DNA from 3 places in the Polaromonas sp. P4_F4 genome. Region 1 is predicted to be linked to each of the others. Evidence: predicted binding sites of a transcription regulator. Region 1 holds the regulator's gene; each other region holds the start of a gene.
The links. Region 1 encodes sigma-54, which starts transcription at its own class of promoters, with help from an activator protein. Its sites were predicted from a motif close to TGGCANGNAANCTGCTTT; they were not measured.

Region 1 (8,088 bases):
GCGGCCGGGCCCTGCGCATCGGCGTACTCCTGCTCGCTGGTGTAGAAGTGCAGGATGCCTTCGGTCTTTTGTTGGTAGTTGATGCCGGTGTCGGCGCGCAGCTTTTGCAGCGTGGCCCGGCTGTACAGGCCCAGGTTGACCATCTGCTTGATGTTGTGCCGGGTACGGCCCGGCGTGCACTGGCGCAAAAAGTCCAGGCCCCAGAGCCACTGGTTCAGGTCGGGGCGCAGGCGAAACAGCAGCGGCGCGTCTTCGCGCATCAGCCACTTCAGCACCTTCAGGGGCGCGCCCGGGTTGGCCCAGGGTTCGGCGTGGCTGACCGAAATCTGCCCGCCGTTGGCAAAGCTGGTTTCCAGGCCGGCGCCGGGCTGGCGGTCGACCACGGTGACCTCGTGGCCGGCCTGGCGCAAAAACCAGGCGGAGGTGATGCCGGTCACGCCGGCGCCCAATACGGTGACTTTCATGATGAAATTCCCAAGGAAAACAAGGCAACAGGCCAGCACGGATGCGCGCAGGCAGCTATGAAATCAATCGTGAATTTCAGGGCGGCAGCGTGCACCAGTGCTGGTGCCGCTCCCACTGTCCTTGGTACCTGAGAGATTCAGCCCGGTATCAGCAGGTGCTGATGGCCAGGATTTGCTCCTTCGGTGGCGGCAGCGTTGCGCTGCAGCTCTCTCCAGATTCGGCATGTTTCATTCAATACGGGGACCTGAGCGATCATGGGAGATTGCGCCTTCGGCGGCTGTTGCAGGGCAACAGCGCTCTCTTGAATGAAAGCAGATTCTCGCATATTGCCCAAGCGCTGGCCAGAAGCGCGGGGCCCACGCCCTAAAATCTCTCCATGCTTCAAATCAAACAAGACTTGCTGGACGCCCTGGGCCAGGCCCTCAAAACCATGGCGCCCGACAGTACCGTGGCGGCAGCCTTCGAGTCGCCCAAGGTGGCGGCCCATGGCGACTTTGCCTCCACCGCGGCCATGCAGCTGGCCAAACCGCTCAAGCTCAACCCGCGCCAGGTGGCGGAAAACCTGCGCGGGCTGCTGCTCCAGGCGCCCGCGTTTGCGCGCTGGGTGGACGCGATCGAAATTGCCGGCCCCGGTTTTCTCAATATCCGGCTCAAGCCCGAAGCCAAGCAGCAGGTGGTGCGGGAAGTGTTGCAGGGTGCAGACCAGTACGGCATGCAATTGGCCGACAGCCCGCATCGCATGATTGTGGAGTTCGTCTCGGCCAACCCGACCGGGCCGCTGCATGTGGGCCATGGCCGCCAGGCGGCGCTGGGCGATGCGATTTGCAACCTGTTTGACACGCAGGGCTGGGATGTGTGGCGCGAGTTCTATTACAACGACGCCGGCGTGCAGATCCAGACCCTGGCCACCAGCACGCAGGCGCGCGCCAAAGGCCTCAAACCGGGCGATGCCGGCTGGCCCGAGCCCGCCTACAACGGTGACTACATTGCCGACATCGCCAATGACTTTCTGGCCAAAAAGACCGTCAAGTCCGACGACCGGGAGTTCACCGCCAGCGGTGATGTCGAAGACATCGACTCGATCCGGCAGTTTGCCGTGGCCTATTTGCGCCATGAGCAGGACCTGGACCTGCGGGCCTTCTCGGTCAGGTTTGACAACTACTACCTCGAGTCCAGCCTGTACAGCTCGGGCCGTGTCGACAGCGCGGTGCAAAAGCTCAAGGACGCCGGTAAAACCTACGAGCAGGACGGCGCGCTGTGGCTCAAGTCGACCGACTACGGCGACGACAAAGACCGCGTGATGAAAAAGGGCGACGGCAGCTACACCTACTTTGTGCCGGACGTGGCCTACCACCTGGCCAAATGGGAGCGCGGTTTCAGCAAGGCCATCAACATCCAGGGCATGGACCACCACGGCACGATTGCCCGCGTGCGCGCCGGGCTGCAGGCCGCCAGCGCCGGCATTCCGCAGGGCTACCCCGACTACGTGCTGCACACCATGGTGCGCGTCGTGCGCCATGGCGAAGAGGTCAAGATCTCCAAGCGCGCCGGCAGCTATGTCACGCTGCGCGACCTGATCGAATGGACCAGCGCGGACGCCGTGCGCTTCTTTTTGCTCAGCCGCAAACCCGACACCGAGTACGTCTTTGATATCGACCTGGCGCTGGCAAAAAATAATGAAAACCCGGTGTACTACGTGCAATACGCCCATGCGCGCATCTGCTCGATTCTCGGCACTTGGGCCGCGCAGGGCGGCGATCAGGGCCAGCTGAAAAGCGTGGACCTGTCGGCACTGGTCAGCCCGCAAGCCCAGGCCCTGATGCTGCTGCTGGCCAAGTACCCCGACATGCTCAGCAACGCGGCCGCCGGTTTGGCGCCGCACGACGTGGCCTTTTATCTGCGCGAGCTGGCCGCCTGCTACCACAGCTATTACGACGTCGAGCGGATTCTGGTGGACGATGAAGCCGTCAAGCTGGCGCGCCTGGCGCTGGTCGCCGCGACGGCGCAGGTGCTGCACAATGGCCTCAAGGTGCTGGGCGTCAGTGCGCCCCACAAAATGTAGGCAACCATGAAGCACACACAGCGGAATTCAGAGCGAAATTCAGAGCGGGATTCAGAGGCAGGCAAGAAAATTGGGCAAGGTATGAGAAAACAACAAGGCGGAACCCTGCTGGGTCTGGTTATTGGCGCGCTGATCGGCCTGGGCGCCGCGCTGGCCGTGGCGGTCTACATCACCAAAGTGCCGGTGCCTTTCATGAACAAGAGCCAGTCGCGCAATCCCGACAGCGACGCCGCGGAAGCCAAAAAGAACCGGGACTGGAACCCGAATGCCCCGCTGGCGGGCAAAACGCCTGTGAAGCCGCTCCCTTCTGCTTCCAGCGCTTCCGGCGAACCCGGCATTGTGCCGGCCCCCGCCACGGCGACCGCGCCCAAGGCAGCTCCCGCGCCCCCGGCGAAGCCCGCCACCTCCGCGGATCCGCTGGGCGATCTCGCCAAGGCCAGGGCGGACGCCGCGCCCGCCGTCTCGGGCGTTGACCCGTTCAGTTATTTTGTCCAGGCCGGTGCATTCCGTACGCCAGAAGACGCGGAGCAGCAGCGCGCCAAGCTCATGCTGCTGGGCGTGCAGGCCAAGGTGAGTGAGCGCGAGCAGTCGGGCCGAACGGTGTACCGCGTGCGCGTTGGCCCCTTTGATAAAAAAGAAGACGCCGACAAGGTCAAGGAGCGGCTGGACGGCAACTCGATAGAAACGGCCCTCGTCAGGGTGCAGCGCTAGAGTGTGGTGTTGCACGCTATCCGGTACATAAAACCGTGTCTTTTTGCCCATGGCGGCGTTGCAAATCCTCGCAATAGTGGAACTATTGCTGTGGTTTGCGCCTTGCCCTGAACAAAAATCCATCGGTTTTATTTGTACCGTCAAGCATGCAACACCACACAGGGTGAACTTTTATGGGCGGGGGCGTACCAACCCCTGTACGAAACGGCCGGCCGGCTTGTTTTTTTCACTGAATAAGTAAGTGGCCGCTTTGCAAAATACCCCCACACAGACCCACAGACCAGGAAACCAGGAGAAAAATTGATGCAACGACGTGAGTTTTCGCTTTCAGCCGCTACCGTGGCAGCCGCCGCCACTTGGGGAGGCGTTGCGCTGCCCACAGCCGCGCAGGCTCAGGCCCGCGCCTTCAAGGAGGGAACGGATTATTTGACGCTGGGCAAACCCGCTCCCACCGACGTGCCTGCCGGCCAGGTCGAAGTGGTGGAATTTTTCTGGTACAGCTGCCCGCATTGCAACGCCTTTGAGCCGCAACTCGAGGCCTGGATCCAGAAAGCACCCAAAGACGTGACCGTCAGGCGCGTGCCGGTGGCCTTCCGTCCCGATTTTGAGCCGCAGCAGCGTCTTTTTTATGTGCTGGAAGCCATGGACAAGCTCAATGAACTGCACAAAAAGGTGTTCAACGCGATCCATATCGAGCGCCAGGCGCTGAACACGGCGGATCAGGTGGCGGCCTGGGCGGAGAAGCAGGGCCTGAGCAAGGCCAAGTTTGTCGAGCTGTACAACTCGTTTTCCGTCAGCACCAAGGCGCGCAAGGCCACCCAGTTGCAGGACACCTACGCGGTCGACGGCGTGCCGGCCCTGGGCGTCGGCGGGCGTTACTACACGTCTGGCCAGCTGGCCCAGACCATGGACAGGGCCCTGCAGGTCACCGATTACCTGATCGCGCAATCGCGCAAGGCCAAATAAGCGCACGGCAAGTCGAACGTCATATGCCAACGCCCGGCGTTGGCCCGAAAACCTGCCCACCCGTGGCGGGTTTTTTTATGGGCCCAATTCGCCCTCGCCGCCATTCCCGTAGCTGGCATGGCTACAATCACTCCAAACCAGCAGCAAGATTCGTGCCTTTATGAAACACCCCTTTTTTCCCTTGATCGTGCTGGCCGCACTGGCGGCCGGAGCGGTGTTTCCCGCCGCGGCCGAGCGGGCTGACCGCGACAAGCCGATGAATGCGGAGGCCGATGCCCTGCGTTACGACGACCTGAAACAAACCAGCGTGTTCACCGGCAATGTGGTGATCACCAAGGGCACCACCATTGTTCGGGGCGAGCGTGTGGATGTCAGCCAGGATCCCCAGGGCTACCAGCAGGCCGTTGCCGTGGCGGCCCCGGGCAAGCTGGCCTTTTACCGGAAAAAGCGCGACGGCGTGGACGAGTACATCGAAGGGGAAGGCGAGCGGATCGAATACGACAGCCGTGCCGATACCGTCAAATTCATCAAGCAGGCCGTGGTGCGGCGCTACAACGGCGCGACCCTGGTCGACGAAACGACCGGCTCCCTGATTGTTTATGACAACAACACCGATGTGTTCACTGTGGATGGGGGCGCGCAAAACCGCACGGCCACCAATCCCACGGGGCGGATTCGCGCCATGCTGTCGCCGCGCGGCGCCGCATCGGCTCCGCAGCCGCCGGCCGGACCCGCGCTCCGTTTGCGTCCCGGCACCACGCTGGGGCCATGACGGAAACCCGAAAAATGGACAGAACGGACAATCAAGCCGCGGATGCGGTGACTGACACATCGTCGGTCAATACCCCGGCAGTCAACAGCCCGGCGGCCAGTACCGCACCGCCCAGCCGCTTGGTGGCCCAGGGGCTGCAGAAATCCTATGGCAGCCGCAAGGTGGTGCAGGATGTCTCGCTGTCCGTGCAAAAAGGCGAGGTGGTGGGCCTGCTGGGCCCCAATGGCGCGGGAAAAACCACGTCGTTCTACATGATCGTGGGGCTGGTGCGTGCCGACGCGGGTGAGATCTCCATTGACGGCCAGTCGGTCGAGCACATGCCGATTCACCTGCGCGCCCGCCTTGGGCTGAGTTACCTGCCGCAGGAAGCGTCGATTTTTCGCAAGCTCACCGTCGAAGAAAATGTGCGCGCCGTGCTGGAGCTGCAGCTGGACGCCAGCGGCAAGCCGCTGGGCCGCGCAGACCTTGAAAAGCGGCTCGATGCGCTGCTGCAGGACTTGCGGGTCGATCATCTGCGCGACTCGCCGGCGCCGGCGCTGTCAGGGGGCGAGCGCCGCCGCGTCGAGATTGCGCGTGCCCTGGCGACGCAGCCGCGGTTCATCCTGCTCGACGAGCCTTTTGCCGGCATTGACCCGATCGCCGTGATCGAAATCCAGCGCATCATCGGTTTCCTGAAGTCGCGCGGCATTGGCGTGCTGATCACCGACCACAATGTCCGCGAAACGCTGGGCATTTGCGACCATGCCTACATCATCAGTGACGGCCATGTGCTGGCGACCGGCACCCCTTCCGAGATTGTGAACAATGCCGATGTACGCCGCGTTTACCTCGGTGAACACTTCAGAATGTGATGGCTCCCCCCCGTTGTCGCTCACTGCGTGTAGCTCCCTCCCCCCTGCAGGGGGCGGCGCCTGCGCCCCGGCAAAGCCGGTTGCGCGGCCCCCGCTTGGTTAATACATCCCAACTCGCTTTGTCGTGCGCTTAGGGATGTCATGAAACAAGGCCTGTCCCTCCGCGTTTCGCAGCATTTGGCTCTCACGCCCCAGCTGCAGCAGTCGATTCGCCTGTTGCAGCTGTCCACCCTTGAGCTGAGTCAGGAAGTCGAGCAGATGCTCGATGAAAATCCGTTCCTGGAAGTGTCGGAAGAAGCCGCGCCACGCGAGGAATTTGGCCTGGAGAATGCCGACACGCCGGTCAGCCAGGACAGCCGGGAGTTTGAGTTTGCTGGTGATTCAGTAGCAGGAAGCCCTGATGAACCAAGGGTTGCAAGCCAAAACGATGTAGATACAGGGCCCGAGATCAGCTCCGAGGCCAAGCTGGAAGAAAGCTGGGAAGGCGACGGCACGGTGGAGTCGGCGCCGGACGACAGCGAATGGGGCGGCGACGCGCCGGCCCGCAAAAACAATGTGGACGACAGCGAGGCCGAGGCTTCCGACCTGGCCCGCAGCCATGAGTCGCTGCAGGACCATTTGCACCGCCAGTCGCTCGGCCTGCGCCTGTCGGAGGAAGACCAGGCGGCGCTGCATTTCCTGATCGAGTCGCTCAATGACGACGGCTACCTCGAAGACAGTCTCGCGTCACTGGCCGCCGGCCTGGCGGGCGACGACCTTGAGCAGGCGGAAGAGCTGGAACAGCACTTTGCCATGGCCCTGAAGCTGCTGCAGCACATGGAGCCCGCTGGCGTCGGCGCCCGCAACCTGGCCGAGTGTCTCGGCCTGCAGCTGCTCGACTGCAAGGACTGCGACGAGACCCGCGCAGCGATCGCCATGTGCAAGCAGCCCATGGAACTGCTGGCCAAGCGGGATATGAAGCGCCTGTCCTACCTGTGCGGGTTTCCGGAGAGCGTGATCAGGGGCGCCATCGCCGTGATCGGCCGGCTGGATCCCAAGCCCGGACGGCGGTTTGTCAACGTCGAGCGCAACCTCATCGTGCCCGACGTGATCGTCATCAAATCGGGCCGCGGCTTCAAGGTCTCCCTCAACAGCGAGGTCATGCCTCGTCTGCGCGTGCACGACATCTATGCCAATGCGCTGAAGCAGCACAAGGGCCAGAACGGGCAGGCCTTGCAGCAGCGCTTGCAGGAAGCGCGCTGGTTCATCAAAAACATCCAGCAGCGCTTTGACACCATCCTGCGCGTGAGCAGTGCGATTGTGGAGCGGCAAAAGAATTTCTTCACCCACGGCGAGCTGGCCATGCGTCCGCTGGTGCTGCGCGAAATTGCCGACGAACTGGGCCTGCACGAGTCCACCATCTCGCGTGTCACCACGGCCAAGTACATGAGCACGCCGTTCGGCACCTTCGAGCTCAAGTACTTTTTCGGCTCCGCGCTGGGCACCGAGACCGGCGGCAACGCGTCGAGCACGGCGGTGCGCGCCCTCATCAAGCAGTTTGTCTCGTCCGAGAGCCTGAAAAAGCCGCTCAGCGACAACCAGATTTCCGAAATGCTCAAGGAGCAGGGCATTGAATGCGCGCGCCGCACCGTGGCCAAGTACCGCGAGGCTTTGCGCATCGCGCCTGCCAACCTGCGAAAGTCGCTTTGAATGTAGCCCCCACGGTCGCCCACTGCGTGTGGCTCCCTGCCCCCCGGGGGGGCCGCTGCGCCTGCGGTCTGGCAAAGCCAGCCGCGGCCCCTGCTTGAAAAGAAGCCCGTCACCCAGCCAGCCGCAAACCTTCATTCATGAACCAACTTCAACTCTTTTTACCCTGCGCCGCCGGCGTCGAGGCCTTGCTGGCCAGCGAGGTCAAACGCATCACCGGCATCGAAGGCAAGGCCTGGCGCGCCGGCGTGCAGCTGCAGGGCTCCTGGCGCGACGCGCTGCAGCTCAACCTGCACAGCCGCCTGGCTCAGCGGGTGCTGATCGAGCTGCAGCACAACCAGTACCGCAGCGAGCAGGACCTCTACAACGCGGCAGCCAGCGTCGCATGGGAAATCTGGTTCACGCCGAAGCAGACCTTCAAGGTCGAGATCACTGCGCAGCACAGCCCGCTGACCAGCCTGAACTTTGCGGCACTCAAGGTCAAGGACGCCATTGCCGACCGCTTCCGCGCCAAGTACGAGGTGCGCCCCGATGTGGACACGCGCTGGCCCGACGTGCGCGTGTATGTGCACCTG
Region 2 (8,088 bases), on a different contig from region 1:
CAGCGCACGCAGCTTGCCGGCGCGGATCGAGGGCGCGGCCGAATACATCTGCTCGAACATCATGTCCACCTGGCCGCCCATCAGGTCGGTCGTGGCGGGCGCTCCGCCCTTGTAGGGAATGTGCGTGATGGACAGGCCGGCCAGCGACTTGAACATCTCGCCCGACAGGTGGTGCGACCCGCCCAGCCCGCCCGAGGCAAACGACAGCTTGCCGGGACTGGCCTTGGCGGCGGCGATGATGTCCTTGACGCTCTTGAACGGCGAGTTCGCGGGAACCATCAGCACCAGCGGGCCCTTTTCGATCAGGCAGACTGGCACCAGGTCCTTGGCCGGGTCGAAATTCATTTTCTTGAACATGGTCGGATTGACCGCCAGCGGCGCGAAATTGCCCATGCCGATGGTGTAGCCGTCCGGCTTGGCCCGGGCGATGGCTTCCGTGCCGATGTTGCCGCCCGCACCGGGCTTGTTGTCCACGATCACCGGCTGGCCCAGCGCGGTGGAGATGAACCTGCCGATCTGGCGCGAGCGCTGGTCGGCATTGCCGCCGGCAGCGTAGGGGCAGATCAGGGTGATGGGTTTGCCGGGGTATTTGTCCTGGGCCCAGGCCAGCGAGGGCAAAGCGATGGCTAGCGAAGTGGCTTGCAGGAGGTGGCGGCGGTTCATGTCGAGTCCTTGTGATCAGTGGTGCGCCCAACGATAAGGGGCGCAGCTGTCAATCAGCTGGCAAGGCATTGGTGGTTTCCCGGATACGGGTCGCTATTTGAGCCGTTGGTCCTGCACACGCCGGGCCTTGCCCAAGCTGCGTGCGCTCCACGAAAGCCACGCGGGCCAGGCGGAACCTGGCGGCGCCAATAGAGCGACCAGCGACCAGCGACCAGCGACCAGCGACCAGCGGGCGGCGGCGCGCTTGCGCTGGCTACGGCGATGGCATCACAATGACTGTGAAACACCTGCCACCGGAGAGCCGTTTGCAGCCCGCCTCCTACACCCGCACCGCAGTCGCCCTGCACGCAGCCATGGCCCTGCTCATGGTGGCGAGCTTTTCCGTCGGGCTGTACATGGTCGGCCTGCCGCTCAGTCCGCTCAAGCTGCAGCTCTATTCGTATCACAAGTGGATCGGCGTCACGGTGGCAGCGCTGCTGTTGCCCCGCATCGTCTGGCGCATCCGGCACGCGCCGCCGCCGCTGCCCGCTGCGATGCCGGCATGGGAGCTGAGCGCGGCGCATGCAAACCATCTGCTGCTGTATCTGCTGATGGCCTGCGTGCCGCTGTCGGGCTGGCTGATGAGTTCGGCCAAAGGCGTGACGACGGTCTACCTGGGCCTGTGGCCGCTGCCGGATATGGTGGCCCGCAACGAGGCGCTGGGGCTGTTTCTGCAAGCGCTGCACCGCATCCTCAATTACGCGCTGCTGGGTCTGGTAAGCCTGCATGTCGCAGCGGCGCTCAAGCACCATTTCATCGACCGGGACGGCTTGCTGGGCCGGATGTTCCGGTTCAAGGGGGCTCGTGAATGAAAATCTCCGCTGTGGCTGCGGCCCTGCTCCTGTCATGCGCCTGTGTCCAGGCCGCAGAATACCGGCGGCTGGACCTGGCGAGCAGCCATATCCGCTTTACCTCGCGGCAAATGGGCGTGCCGGTGGATGGGGCCTTTCGCAAATTCGACGCCAGCCTGGCCTTCGACCCCGAGGCGCCCGCCGCGGCCCGCGGACAGCTGCGCATCGACCTGTCCAGCGTCGACACCGGCCTGCGGGAGGTCAATGAAGAGGTGGTGAGCGCGCAGTGGTTCGATGCCAGCCGCCATCCCGAGGCGCGCTTCGAGATGCGCCAGATCCAGTCGCAGGGCGCCGGCCGGTTCCAGGTCAGCGGGGTCCTGAGCATCAAGGGCGTCAGCCAGCCCGTGGTGGTCAACGCGGTGCTCAAGGCCAGTGGCAAGCAGGCCGTCATGGAAGGCTCTTTTGTGATGAAACGCCTGGATTTCGGCATCGGCGGAGGCCCCTGGAGCGATGTTCGCGTGGTGGCCAACGAAGTGACCGTGCAGTTTCACCTGGTCCTTGAACCGTAGCGGCCACCCTCAGGACTCAGGAGTTACTCATGAAAAAAATGAAAAAACTTGCTGTAGCGCTGCTGGGCAGTCTGTTCCTGGCTTCGGCATTCGCCGTCGTCGATGTGTATGAGCGCGACCCGGATCACACCTTCGCCTGGTTCGAGTTCAACCACCTGGGCTACAGCACGCAGCGCGACCGTTTCGACAAAGTCGATGCGACCATCACCCTGGACCTTGACAACCAGGTGGGCAGCGTGGTGGTGAGCATCGACGTCCAGTCGATCAGCACCGGCTCGCTGCTGTTCGATCAGGTCCTGCGCAGCGACATGTTCTTTGATGCCGAGCGGTTTCCCGTCATCACCTTCAAGTCGAGCCGTCTGAGTTTCGGCAAGTTCGATGACGTCACCGCCGTCGAGGGCGATCTGACGGTCAAGGGCATCACCCGGCCTGTGACCCTGACGGTCACGCACTTCAAATGCATGATGCACCCGATGCTGCGCAAACCGGCCTGCGGGCTCAACGCCACCGGCAAGGTCAAGCGCAGTGAGTTCAATCTGGGCCGATTCGTGCCGCTGATCAGGGACGAAATCACGCTCCATGTGTCGCTGGAGGCGCTCAAGCGTTGACGGCCCCTTGTCTGCGATGTTCTGCGCCCTGATGGCGACGGCCAGCGCAGCGCCGTTCAAACGGGTTGGATCGTGATGTCCACCGTCATGGTTTCCTTGCCACCACCCTGCCGCACACCCTTGGCCGGCGGGCAGGCGTTGTAGTCGGTTCCCATGGCCAGCCGAACATGGCGCTCGTCAATCAGGCAGCTGTGGGTTACATCGATGCTGACCCAGCGCCGGCTGGCAACGTCCAGGCACACATCCACCCAGGCATGGCTGGCCAGGTCAGGCTCGTTGGCGGCGTAGAAATAACCGCTCACATAGCGCGCAGGAATGCCCAGGCTGCGGCAGATCGCCACCATCACGTGCGCCTGGTCCTGGCACACGCCCGCACCGGCCCTGAATGCTTCCAGCGCCGTGGTGGTCACGCTGGTGCTATTTTTTTGATAACTTACCGCCTCAGCAACACCCTGGCTCAAGGCCAACAGCATGCCCAACTCGGCCTTGCCGCGGGTGGCAGACGGCGTGATAAAACGGCGACCGAACTCAGCCAGCACCGGATCCGGCTGGGCCAGATGCGTGGCCCGCAAAAAGAAGTCCGGATGCGGCAGGCTCGCGGCATCGGTGAACTCGGCCACCCCCAGGGTTTCAACGTCACCGGCCGCATTGACCAGGCTCCAGCGCACGTTGTCAGACTCTTTGCCGACGAAGGTGTAGGAATGGATGGGGTTGCCGAAGGCGTCGAGCTGGGAAAAAAGCTTTTCAGGCGCGCCCAGACTCCAGAAATACACCGTTTGCGCCGGGCCGGACTGCGGCGTGAGCCAGAGCGTCTGCAACGCATAACGCAGGGGCTCGGTGTAGCGGTAGTCGGTCGTATGCCTCACGTGCAGCTTCATGGAATAAGAGCCCCCACGTTCGTTCGCTTCGCGTAACTCTCTGCCCCCCGAGGGGGCTGGCCTTGCTTGGGGCGGCCCGGCGCTGCGGCCATCGCCCCCACGTTCGCTCGCTTCGCGTAACTCTCGAGGCCTTGCAGGCCGCGGCTTGCGAGACGCTGCGCCTCTGTCGCCTGTCCAAACCGGCTCAAGCAGGTTTGGAGCCGCAGGCTCCAGCCCCTCGGGGGCTGGCCTTGCTTGGGGCGGCCCGGCGCTGCGGCCGCCGTAATCTCATGCTGTTTCAATTAGTCGCCGGAACGAGGAATTCGCGGCTGATGTGCGCGCCGATTTCGTTGACCCGGTCCAGGAACTGGGTCAGGAAAGCATGCAAGCCGGTCGCGAGGATTTCGTCAATGCGGGCGTACTGCAAATCGGCCCGCAGTTTGCCAGCGCGGCGCTGCGTTTCGCTGGACGTGTCGCTGGTCACCATGGCGAGATTGCTCATGAGCTCATTCAGGCAGGCCAGCAGGGAGCGCGGCATGTCGGCCCGCAAAATCAGCAGCTCGGCCACGCGCTCGGGCTTGATGACGTCGCGGTACACCTTGCGGTACACCTCAAAGCCGGACACACTGCGCAAAATCGCGCTCCAGTGGTAAAAATCGTACTCTTGGTCTTTCTCGCCGGTTGCGCCGAGAAAATCATTTTCCACGGCATGGAACTTCACATCCACCAGCCGGGCCGTGTTGTCGGCACGCTCCAGAAACGTCCCCAGACGCAGAAAATGAAACGCCTCGTCCTGGAGCATGGTGCCCGCGGTCACACCGCGCGAGAGGTGCGAACGGAACTTGACCCATTCAAAAAACTGGCCGGGGTCACGCTCAAAATCGCTGTTGCGCAGCATGCGGATGACTTCCAGGTAAGTCTGGTTTTGCGTCTCCCACACCTCGGTGGTCAGCGTGCCCCGCACGGCGCGGGCGTTTTCGCGGGCATTCTTCAGGCACGAGATGATGCTTGACGAGTTTTTTTCATCACGCACCATGAAGTCCATCACTTCGCGCGGATTGATGCCGTCGCCGTACCTGGCGGCATAGGCCGGCTTGAGTTCGCTGATGCTCAGCAGGCTCTGCCAGCCGCCTTGCGCCACAGCCGCGGACTGGGGCAACAGCGAGGTCTGGTAGTTCACGTCAAGCATGCGCGCGGTGTTTTCGGCGCGCTCTGTGTAGCGCGACATCCAGAAAAGGTGATCAGCAGTGCGAGATAACATTTTTTCTCCTCCCTAAACCTCAAACACCGAAAGCGCTGGCGCGCTTGGCGTGTTTTGGGGATGCCGTCACAAGCGCTTCGCGCAATTGATGAGTCATCCCCGCGAATGCCTGCGGCATGTCGCCGGCGCGCTCGGTGTAGCGCGACATCCAGAAAAGGTGATCTGCAGTTCTCGATAGCATGATCAGGTCCCTCCAATCTGTGACTGTGACTGTGATTGCGTCTGCATGGGCATGCCATGGCCTTCCTGCAATATCCAGGTGTCCTTCGTGCCGCCTCCCTGCGAGGAGTTCACCACCAGCGAGCCGTCTTTCAGCGCCACACGGGTGAGGCCGCCTGGCACCATCTGCACCTCCTTGCCGCTCAGCACAAAGGGCCGCAGGTCAATGTGTCGCGGCGCCACGCCGCTTTCCACATAAGTGGGACAGGTCGACAGGCTCAGCGTCGGCTGGGCAATATAGCCCGAGGGATTGGCCAGCAGCGCCTGGCGGAAGTCCTCGATTTCGGCCTGGGTGGCGGCCGGCCCCACCAGCATGCCGTAGCCTCCCGCGCCATGAACTTCCTTGACGACCAGGTCCTTGAGGTTGGCCAGGGTGTACTGCAGGTCTTCGGCATTGCGGCACATATAGGTCGGCACGTTCTTGAGGATGGGCTTTTCGCCCAGGTAGAACTCGATCATTTTCGGCACATACGGATAGATCGACTTGTCGTCTGCCACGCCGGTGCCGATGGCGTTGCACAGCGACACATTGCCGCTGCGGTAGACATTGAGCAGCCCCGCGCAGCCCAGCGTGGAGTTGGGGCGAAAAGCCAGCGGGTCCAGGAAATCGTCATCGACGCGGCGGTAGATCACGTCCACCCGCCGGGGTCCGCGCGTGGTGCGCATGTAGACAAAGTTGTCCCTGACAAACAGGTCCTGGCCTTCGACCAGTTCCACGCCCATTTGCTGCGCCAGAAAGGCGTGTTCAAAATAGGCCGAGTTGTACATGCCGGGCGTGAGCACCACGACCGTCGGCTCGGCCGTGGCGGGCGGAGCCATCGCCCGGAGCGTCTCCAGCAAGAGATCGGGGTAGTGGGCCACCGGCGCCACGCGGTTCTCGCTGAAGAGTTCGGGGAAAAGCCGCATCATCATCTTGCGGTCTTCCAGCATGTAGCTCACACCGCTGGGAACCCGCAGGTTGTCCTCGAGCACGTAGTACTCGCCTTCGCCTTGCGCATTGGGTGCGCGCACGATGTCGATGCCGCTGATGTGGGAGTAAATGTTGCCGGGCACATCGACACCCATCATCTCGGGGCGAAACTGGGCATTCTGGAAAATCTGCTCGGACGGAATCACGCCGGCCTTGATGATTTCCTGGCCGTGATAGACGTCGTGGATGAAGCGGTTCAGCGCCGTGACGCGCTGCACCAGCCCCTTTTCCATGCTGGCCCATTCGTGGGCCGGAATGATCCGGGGAATCAGGTCAAACGGAATCAACCGCTCGGTACCCGCGCCGTCCTCGTCCTTGGCGCCATACACGGCAAAGGTGATGCCGACGCGGCGAAAAATCATCTCGGCTTCGGCGCGGCGCGCCTCCATCACTTCGGGGGGCTGTTTGGCCAGCCAACGCTGGTAGCCCTGGTAATGATCACGGACGCTGGACTCCGTTGTGTTCATCTCGTCAAACATGGGTCGGCTCATTGGCTTGGTCTCCAGCAAGGTTTACGCATGGCGTAGTGATGACTAGCTTAGCAAGTTATGCGCCAGATTGGTGAATCAGGTGCCACATCGCACTTTTCTTTTTTCTCTTCTTTCCACTTCTTTCCTCTCCTTTTCTCCTCCTTTTTTCCTTCCTCTTTTTCTTTATGGCTCAGGCACATGATGCCAGTAGTGCCGGCCTTCTTGCCGCTGGCACGCGATGTCCGCCGGTTTCAGGCTCTGCCAGGTGGCGGCGCCGCACTGCGGCGACCTGAGCAACCTGATGCCGCGCTCGCTGTAGCGCGCCACCACCGACTCCACCGGATGGCCAAAGCGGTTGCGGTAACCCGCCTGCGCCACCGCAAGCCGGGGCTGGACAGCGTCGAGGAAGGGGGCGCTCGACGATGTCTTGCTGCCATGATGCGGTACCAGCAAAAAGTCGGCCTTCAGGCTGGCGGGGTTGAGCGGGCTGGCGCTGCCGGCCAGCCTGAACTCCTGGGCGGACTCGATATCGCCCGCCAGCAAGGCGGTCTGCGCGCCATTGGACACGCGCAACACGCAGCTCATGGCATTGGATTTGTTTGCCGCCTCGTAGTCGGCGGCCACCGGGTGCAGCACCTCGAAAGTCACCGCGTCCCAGACCCAGCGCTGGCCCGCCGTACAGCGGGCCGATTTGCGCAGCGCCTGCAACTCATGGCTGTCTTCAATGGAGCTGAGCAGGTTCGCCTGCGGCTGCATGGCCAGCACGGCCGGTGCACCGCCAATGTGGTCGATGTCGCGGTGGCTGAGCATCAGCATGTCCAGCCGCTCGCCGAGGGCCCGCAGCAGCGGAACCAGCACGCGGTGCCCGGCATCGCTCTCACGCGAAAAACGCGGGCCGGTGTCATACAGCAGGGAATGGGTGGCCGTGCGCACCAGCACCGCATTGCCCTGTCCGATGTCCGCCGCCAGCAATTCAAACTGTCCCGGTGCAACCCGCGCCGGTTGCCATAACAGGACTGGCAGCATCAGGGGAATGCCCAGCACGCGCCAGTGCCACGGCAGACGCAGTGCCAGCAAAATGCCCCCTAGTACGCCGAAGGCGGCGCACCATAGCGGCGCGGCAGCCACGCTGACGGATGCCAGCGACCAGCCGGCCAGCCATTGCAAAAACACCGTCAGCAGGCCCACCGCCCACGCCGCCGCATCCCACAGGGGTGCCCACAGCACGCCCAGCATGGCCAGCGGCGTCACGACCAGCGTCACCCAGGGAATAGCCACCGCGTTGGCCAGCAGGCCCACCAGTGACACCTGGTTGAACAGCAGCAGCGACAAGGGCGTGAGCGCCAGCGTGACCACCCATTGCTCCCGGGCGGCACGCAGCAGCCCGGCCGCCGGTTTTGCCAGCAGCCGCGGCACCCGCCCGCCCTGCGCCACCTTTCCGGAAAGAAACTGGCTGTCGCCCGTTGGATCACGGCTACCAGATGTGCCTGGGGTTGTAGCAAACAGCACGCCCACCGCCACAAACGACAGCCAGAAACCGGCCTGCATCAGCGCCCAGGGGTCCAGCGCCACCACTACGGCCATGGCCAGCAGCCAGGTTTGCAGCCAGGGCCACTGCCTGCCGCTTTGCCGCAGCAACAC
Region 3 (8,088 bases), on a different contig from region 1:
TCTGCGGGCGTAGCAGGGACTGACCTCCGCTATTGCACTATTTTGCGCTATTGGTTTTCCGGTCAGGCCTTCCGCCAAAAGAACGCAATGACCCGCAGTGATCCATGGCCATGGGCACTGCTGTAAAACCAGCGCATCCGGTGCTATCAGGAGGCATTGCTGGGCACCGGAAAACCGGTGATCGCTTCAATGGTTTTTTCGGCCTGCACAAGAACACGACGGGAACCAGGTGCGGAGAGCCGACCATAGGCTGCATTTCCAGCCGGTTGCCTTGATATCCGGCGAATTCATTGCCGCAGCCTGAGGGCTTCAAGGATCCCTACGGGCGTGCGTGACCAGGTCGAAAATAACCGTGACTATGGGCGCGGCTTCTGGTCGCAGCAGTGGATGGGCTTGAAGCGGCTGGCCGGCCGCGCATGAGATGTCCCGGCGCTTTTCACATCGTGTGATGCGCCGATTCACGAGGTGGCCGTTTCACGGTGGGTGGCCCGGCGGAACATGCCGTCCCGAAGGCTGCCATGCATTGGCGTTATCCTAGCTCCATGAGCAAGCTTTTAGACTCCTTCTGGCGGGCCGCCATGTACTGCCTGCATCCCCGGGTCATCGCCCTGTCGGTCCTTCCCCTGGTGATCATGGCTGTCATCTCACTCGGCCTGGGCTACTTTTTCTGGGAAGGCGCGCTGGCCGCGGTGCGCAGCAACCTTGAAAGCTATGAACTGGTGGACATGATGGTCCGCTGGCTGGAAGGGCTGGGGCTGAGCGACCTTCGTGTGGTGCTGGCGCCTGTATTGCTGCTGTTCCTGGCCATTCCCGTCATTGTGATTGCCTCGCTGCTGTTTGTGGCAATGTTCATGACACCCGCCATGGTGGCCCTGGTGGCCGAACGACGGTTTCCGCAACTGGAGCGCAAGCGGGGCGGCTCCTTGGTTGCCAGCCTGTTCTGGTCGCTGGGCTCCACCCTGCTCGCTGTGATTGCACTGGTATTGTCGATTCCCTTGTGGCTGATTCCCCCGTTGATCCTGATCCTGCCGCCGCTGATCTGGGGCTGGCTCACCTACCGCGTCATGTCGTATGACGCCCTGGTGGACCACGCGAGCAGTGAGGAGCGGCGCCAGATTTTCCGGGAGAACCGTGCCGTGCTGCTGGGCATCGGGGTGCTCAGCGGCTACCTCGGTGCCGCGCCCAGCCTGATCTGGGCTTCGGGCGCCATGTTCGTGGCGATGGCGCCTATCCTCGTGCCGGTGGCCATCTGGCTATACACCCTGGTGTTTGCTTTTTCGTCGCTCTGGTTTGCCCACTACACGCTCGCCGCCCTGGAGCAGCTGCGCAAGAAAAACAACGCGCTGGCCCCCCATCCGCTCGCGCAGGAGGCTATTAAATCAATCGCGAACGAATTGGCGCCGACTGCTTCCGAGGGGCCGGCGCCCAGCTTCGGCTCGCTGGGCGGCAATCCCCCTGTCCGGCCTTGATGACTGTCCTGCCGCAACCTCACGACTGCCCTGTATGACCACAAACTTTGGACTCGTCATTGTTGGCGATGAAATTCTCTCGGGCAAACGTGCCGACAAGCACCTGCCCAAAACCATCGAGCTGCTGGGTGCCCGCGGCATGCAGCTTGGCTACGCCGACTACGTGGGCGACGACCCGGCCCGCATCACCGCCACCCTGGCGCGCGCCTTTGCGGCGGCGCGTACGTCTGGCGATGTGGTGTTTTCCTGCGGCGGCATTGGCGCCACACCGGACGACCACACCCGGCAATGCGCGGCCAAGGCCCTGGGCGTGGAACTGGCCCTCCACCCCGAAGCCAAAACGCTGATCATGGAGCGCATGCAGGACGTGGCGAAAGAGCAGGGGCTGCCCTATGAGCCCGACCGCGAGGACAACATCCACCGCCTGAATATGGGTGTGTTCCCGGTGGGCGCCCAGATCATTCCCAACCCCTACAACAAGATCCCCGGTTTTAGCTGCCAGGCCGGTGAGGGCGCGGTGCACTTTGTTCCGGGCTTCCCGGTCATGGCCTGGCCCATGATGGAGTGGGTGCTCGACCAGCGCTATCCCCATCTACATCAGAAATCCGCCTACATCGAAAAGTCGGTGATTGTGTTTGGCTCCATGGAGGCCACGCTGACCCCCCTGATGCTCGCTATTGAGGCAGCGCACGTGGGGGTGAAAGTGTTCAGTCTGCCCAGCGTGGATCACCCCGATTACGGCCGCCACATCGAATTGGGCGTCAAGGGCGCGCCGCAGGCGGTGAGCCTGGCTTATCCCGCCTTGCTGGCGGGCTTGCAGAAATTCCAGGTCAAATTAGGCCCTGAGTTGGTGCGCTGAGAGATTGCACCGATATGGTGCATTGATGTGATGAGCCATCTTGGTGCAAAAGCGGCGTACCTCTTTTTGAGATTCTGACTTCGCAACGACAGAATCCGCGCCAGATAACGGCACAATCAGGGGTTTGGCGAAAACCGATCAGCCATCCGCTGTGGCACAAAAAGTGCATTCACCATCCGAAGACAATTTTTTAACAACCATCCAAGCAACAGGAGATTTTGATGGCAAAGACCGTCGCAGACGTCATGAAAATGGTCAAGGAAAACGAAGTCAAGTTTGTTGACTTCCGTTTTACCGACACTCGGGGCAAAGAGCAGCACGTGACGGTGCCTGTCTCCCACTTTGACGAAGACAAGTTCACCTCGGGCCACGCGTTTGACGGTTCATCGATTGCCGGCTGGAAGGGCATTGAAGCCTCCGACATGCAGTTGATGCCTGATCCCAACACCGCGAACATTGACCCGTTCTTCGAAGAAACGACGCTGTTCATGAGCTGCGACGTGCTGGAGCCCAGCGACGGCAAGTCGTATGACCGCGACCCGCGCTCCATCGCCAAGCGCGCCGAAGCCTACCTCAAGGCTTCCGGCCTGGGCGACACCGCCTACTTCGGACCTGAGCCAGAGTTTTTCATCTTTGACGACGTGCGCTGGAACACCGACATGTCGGGCACCTTCTTCAAAATCGAAGAATACGAAGCCCCCTGGAATTCTGGCGCCAAGCTCGAAGGCGGCAACCGTGGCCACCGTCCCACCGTCAAGGGCGGCTACTTTCCCGTGCCACCGGTCGACAGCACGCAGGACATGCGCGCCGAGATGTCCCTGATCCTCGAATCGCTGGGCATTCCGGTCGAAGTGTTCCACCACGAAGTGGCTGGCGCCGGCCAGAATGAAATCGGCACCCGCTTCAGCACGCTGGTGCAGCGCGCCGACTGGACCCAGATGCTGAAATACGTGGTGCAGAACGTGGCCAATGCCTACGGCAAAACCGCGACCTTCATGCCCAAGCCCATCGTGGGCGACAACGGCTCCGGCATGCACGTTCACCAGTCCATCTGGAAAGACGGCAAAAACCTGTTTGCCGGCGACGGCTATGCGGGTCTGTCCGATTTCGCCCTGTACTACATCGGCGGCATCATCAAGCACGCCCGTGCCCTGAATGCGATCACCAACCCCGGCACCAACAGCTACAAGCGCCTGGTTCCCGGCTACGAAGCACCGGTCAAGCTGGCCTATTCGGCCAAAAACCGCTCGGCTTCGATCCGCATTCCATATGTGGCGAATCCCAAGGGCCGCCGCATTGAAGCGCGCTTCCCCGATCCACTGGCCAACCCTTACCTGTGCTTCTCCGCACTGATGATGGCCGGCCTCGACGGCGTCGAGAACAAGATCCACCCGGGCGAAGCCGCGACCAAGGACCTCTACCATCTGCCGCCCGAGGAAGATGCAAAAGTGCCAACCGTCTGCCACAGCCTGGACCAGGCGCTGGACTGCCTCAATGCGGATCGCGGCTTCCTGACCAAGGGCGGTGTGTTCACCGACAGCATGCTGGACGCCTACATTGAGTTGAAGATGGGTGAAGTGACGCGTCTGCGCATGGCCACGCACCCCATCGAGTTCGAGATGTATTACTCCCTGTAAATCAGCTCCCTGCAATCAGGGCTGCAGACTCCCGGCCACTTACTGTTGCTTACGGTTTGTGGCCAAAAAAGGACGGCAAATGCCGTCCTTTTTTATGGCTGGTGGGTAATGGGGGCGCTGACTTTGTGTTTTTACCGCTTTGCAGCATACTGATAGACCGTCCTTTGCCCTTGCGGGCATCTGGAGTTCCGAATGAAAAACACTTTATCGCTGTCCCTCTTGTCCATGCTGCTGGCCGGTGCGGGAAATACCGCATGGGCCCAGCAGGTTTACCGTTGCGTTGCCGCCAATGGTGGCGTGCCCGAGTACATCAACAACACCAAGGATGCCCAGAACCGTAATTGCAAGCTGCTGTCGGGGGGCAATGTCACTGTGGTGCAGGGCAACCCGGTGCCCAGGGCGCCTGTGCGTGTTGCTGCGGCGGCGGCTTCAGGCGGTCCGCGAACCGATGGCAGCCCGGAGCAGCGTGCGCGCGACAGTGATTCGCGCGCCATTCTGGAGTCCGAGCTGAAAAAGGCCGAAGCCCGATTGGCCGAGCAGCAAAAAGAGTACAACAACGGCGAACCGGAAAAGCAGGGCATCGAAGGACGCAACTACCAGCGCTACCTGGACCGCGTGGCTGAACTCAAGGAAAGCATCGCCCGCAACCAGAGCGATATTGCCGGCATCAAGCGCGAGATTTCGCGTCTCCCGGCCGCAAATTAAGCGTTTATCTCCACCGCTTATGGGCCAAAATGGACGGCTTGAACAAGCCACATTTACCCCCTATTTCACTCCCCGTCCCAGCGTCCCCGCGCTTTCAATCGTTTGATCTGCTGGCCACGCTCGTGGCCGTGGTGCGTACCAATGGGGTGGTGGTGTTCGCCAACGCAGCGCTCGAAGACGCGCTGGGCACCTCACGCCGCACCATTGAAGGCTCGCAGCTCCCCGAGTGTTTTACCGAACCGCTGATTCTGCAAAATGCGCTGGAGGGCGCCGGCAGCAATGAGTTTGCAGCCCTGCGCTATGACGCATGGCTCAGGCGCCTGAACCACGAGCCGATGCCGGTCCATGTGGTGGTGGCGCAAACCGATACGCCGGGCGAAGCGATTGTGGAGTTGCTGCCGTTGGAGCAGCAGGCCAAGCAGGACCGCGAGGAACGCCTGATTGACCAGGCGCAGGCCAACAAGGAACTGATCCGCAACCTGGCCCACGAAATCAAGAATCCGCTCGGCGGCATTCGCGGCGCGGCGCAATTGCTGCAAATGGAAATCGACAAGGAGCTGACCGAGTACACACAGGTCATCATTCATGAGGCGGATCGTCTGCAAACGCTGGTCGATCGCCTGCTTGCGCCGCATCGGCGACCGCATCTGGTGGGCGATGTGAATATTCACGAAGTGTGTGAACGTGTGCGCTCGCTGATCCTTGCCGAGTTTCCCAAGGGGCTGCGTGTGACGCGGGACTATGACATTTCGATTCCCGGCTTCCGCGGCGACCGCGAGCAGCTGATCCAGGCGGTACTCAATATCGCCCACAACGCGGCTCAGGCGCTCGCAGAGCGCATGGTGGCAGGCGATGCGCAGATCACTTTCAGGACCCGAATCGCCCGGCAGGTAACTTTCGGCAAGCAGCGCTATCGCTTGGCACTGGAATTGCATGTCATTGACAATGGACCGGGCGTGCCGGACTCCATCAAAGACCGTATCTTCTATCCGCTGGTATCAGGGCGCGAGGGCGGTTCGGGGCTGGGGCTGACATTGGCGCAAACCTTTGTTCAGCAACACCACGGTTTGATTGAGTGCGACAGTGTGCCGGGCCGGACAGATTTCAAGCTGCTGATACCGCTGCCTTGAGGTATGTCTTCCTCCATGGTTTGATAAATAAACGCGATAACGCGAATGGCACGAAAGGGACTGCACAACATGAAACCGATTTGGATCGTTGATGATGACCAGTCCATCCGGTTTGTTCTGGAGAAGGCCCTGCTTCGTGAGGACCTTCCTACGCGCAGTTTCACCAACCCCCGTGAAGTTCTCCTGGCGCTGGAAAACGCGACAGAGGAAGAGGGCCCGCAAGTCCTGGTGAGCGACATTCGCATGCCTGGCGGGTCGGGGCTGGATCTGCTGGAGAAGGTCAAGCAAAAGCTGCCTGGCCTGCCCGTCATCATCATGACGGCGTTCTCCGATCTCGATAGCGCTGTTTCCGCCTTTCAGGGCGGCGCGTTCGAATACCTGCCCAAACCCTTTGACCTCCCAAAGGCGGTGGAACTCATACGCCGTGCTGTGGAAGAAAGCCAGCGCGAGGAGGTGGCCGAAGAGCGCATGGCGGCCGCGCCGGAAATGCTCGGCCAGGCGCCAGCGATGCAGGACGTGTTCCGTGCCATTGGCCGCTTGAGCCAGAGCATGGTGACGGTGATGATCACCGGCGAATCGGGGTCGGGCAAGGAACTGGTGGCGCGCGCGCTGCACAAGCACTCACCGCGCGCCAACGGGCCCTTTGTGGCCATCAACACGGCAGCCATTCCCAAAGACCTGCTCGAGAGCGAACTCTTCGGTCATGAGCGCGGCGCCTTCACCGGCGCGCAGACCATGCGGCGCGGCCGCTTTGAGCAGGCCGAGGGCGGTACGCTGTTCCTCGATGAAATCGGCGACATGCCTTTTGACTTGCAGACCCGCCTGCTCAGGGTGCTGAGCGACGGTCACTTTTACCGCGTTGGCGGACACAACGCCGTCAAGGCCAATGTGCGCGTGATTGCCGCCACGCACCAGGACCTTGAACAGCGCGTCAAGGAAGGGGGGTTTCGCGAAGACCTCTTCCATCGCCTGAACGTGATTCGGCTGCGTCTGCCCGCGTTGCGCGAACGGCGCGAAGATGTGTTCATGCTAACCCGCCATTTTCTGCAGCAAAGCGCCAAGCAGCTGGGTGTGGAACCCAAGCGTATCTCCGATGCGGCGCTGCAGCAGCTGAGCAACTTCGGTTTTCCCGGCAATGTGCGCCAGCTGGAAAACATCTGCCACTGGCTCACCGTGATGGCGCCTGCTCAGGTCATTGAAGCCAAGGATCTGCCACCTGAAGTGCTGGGCGTGCCGCACGAACCAGCGCCGGGGGCGGGCGATAAAGCGCCTCTGGCGTCCGTCCCGCCCACCACGCATGGTTCCGAGCCTGTTGTTCCGGCGGCGCAGTTTTCCACGGTGCCCGCTGGCGAGCAGAATTGGGAAAGCGGGCTTGAAGCTGAAGCCCTGGCGCTGCTGGCGGCGGGTCGCAGCGATGTGTGGGATGTGCTGACACGCCGTTTTGAGTCCAGGCTGATCCAGACGGCCCTGCTCAATACGCGCGGGCGCCGGATTGAAGCCGCCCAGAAGCTGGGTATTGGCCGCAATACCATCACACGCAAAATCCAGGAGCTGCACCTGGAGTAGGAACGGCTGCACTCCATGAGTTTCCATGGGGTGCTGTCCCAGGTTCCAGTGCGTTTTTTCCAGTTTCTGGTTTCCGTCGTCAGTTTCCATCGCAATCGGATTGGCAGGGCTGCTTGGTCGATGGCTGCGGGAATGGCACGTCCGATGAGGGCCGCCGTGCGACACGGACCCGCCAGTATGCTGGCCGGCACTCAAGAGGTGGCGGATCCCTGAACCTCGGCCAGGTAGCGGTTTAGCTCCGTCAATTCCTGCTCGAATTCGATCATGCTGACCACGATGGTCTTCCAGTCGCCATCGCGGCTGGCCCGCTCGATACGTTCACAGACGTTGGCCAGCGCGAGGGCGCCGACCATGGCGCAACCGCCTTTGATGAGATGGGCCAGCCGTTTGACCTGGGCGGAGTCGTCGTCGGTCACTGCCTGTCTCAAGAGCGCGGCGTCTCCCTCATTGGCCCGTTGAAACTCGATGAAAATGTCGCGCTCGACGGCCGCATCGCCCGCAGACACCCTGGCCAGCGCCACATGGTCAATGGGCGTCCTCGCCCGCCGTGCCGCAGGAAAATAGGTGGGCGGTGTGATGGGGGCCGCGGGGATGGGCAGCCAGCGCTCCAGTTTGGCCAGCAGTTTTTTTAGCTCCACCGGCTTGACAAGGTAGTCGTCCATACCCGCAGCGAGGCAAATTTCCGCCTCGCCGCCCATGGCATTGGCTGTGCAGGCAATGAT

Region 2: a site for sigma-54 is predicted at 3,734-3,751, ahead of AC1DUR_RS08380 (transglutaminase family protein). Genes of this name have one in related genera too.
Region 3: a site for sigma-54 is predicted at 2,481-2,498, ahead of glnA (type I glutamate--ammonia ligase). Genes of this name have one in related genera too.

The regions. Positions count from the first base shown of each region.
Region 1 is NZ_JBFUJO010000008.1:43,441-51,528, reverse strand. Features, by position in the region: gene AC1DUR_RS10720 (D-amino acid dehydrogenase) at 1-464, opposite strand, end outside; glycine riboswitch at 688-779, opposite strand; gene argS (arginine--tRNA ligase) at 842-2,527, shown strand; gene AC1DUR_RS10710 (SPOR domain-containing protein) at 2,609-3,238, shown strand; gene AC1DUR_RS10705 (thiol:disulfide interchange protein DsbA/DsbL) at 3,542-4,204, shown strand; gene lptA (lipopolysaccharide transport periplasmic protein LptA) at 4,365-4,976, shown strand; gene lptB (LPS export ABC transporter ATP-binding protein) at 4,991-5,827, shown strand; gene AC1DUR_RS10690 (RNA polymerase factor sigma-54) at 5,969-7,516, shown strand; gene AC1DUR_RS10685 (THUMP domain-containing class I SAM-dependent RNA methyltransferase) at 7,654-8,088, shown strand, end outside.
Region 2 is NZ_JBFUJO010000006.1:5,073-13,160, forward strand. Features, by position in the region: gene AC1DUR_RS08360 (Bug family tripartite tricarboxylate transporter substrate binding protein) at 1-663, opposite strand, end outside; gene AC1DUR_RS08365 (cytochrome b) at 936-1,514, shown strand; gene AC1DUR_RS08370 (YceI family protein) at 1,511-2,062, shown strand; gene AC1DUR_RS08375 (YceI family protein) at 2,092-2,670, shown strand; gene AC1DUR_RS08380 (transglutaminase family protein) at 2,727-3,548, opposite strand; gene AC1DUR_RS08385 (alpha-E domain-containing protein) at 3,826-4,788, opposite strand; gene AC1DUR_RS08390 (alpha-E domain-containing protein) at 4,808-4,969, opposite strand; gene AC1DUR_RS08395 (circularly permuted type 2 ATP-grasp protein) at 4,972-6,468, opposite strand; gene AC1DUR_RS08400 (DNA internalization-related competence protein ComEC/Rec2) at 6,631-8,088, opposite strand, start outside.
Region 3 is NZ_JBFUJO010000007.1:135,684-143,771, forward strand. Features, by position in the region: partial or broken gene AC1DUR_RS10050 (sterol desaturase family protein) at 319-420, shown strand; gene AC1DUR_RS10055 (EI24 domain-containing protein) at 543-1,469, shown strand; gene AC1DUR_RS10060 (competence/damage-inducible protein A) at 1,504-2,328, shown strand; gene glnA (type I glutamate--ammonia ligase) at 2,550-3,965, shown strand; gene AC1DUR_RS10070 (hypothetical protein) at 4,158-4,670, shown strand; gene glnL (nitrogen regulation protein NR(II)) at 4,700-5,800, shown strand; gene ntrC (nitrogen regulation protein NR(I)) at 5,870-7,366, shown strand; gene AC1DUR_RS10085 (ATP-binding protein) at 7,558-8,088, opposite strand, start outside.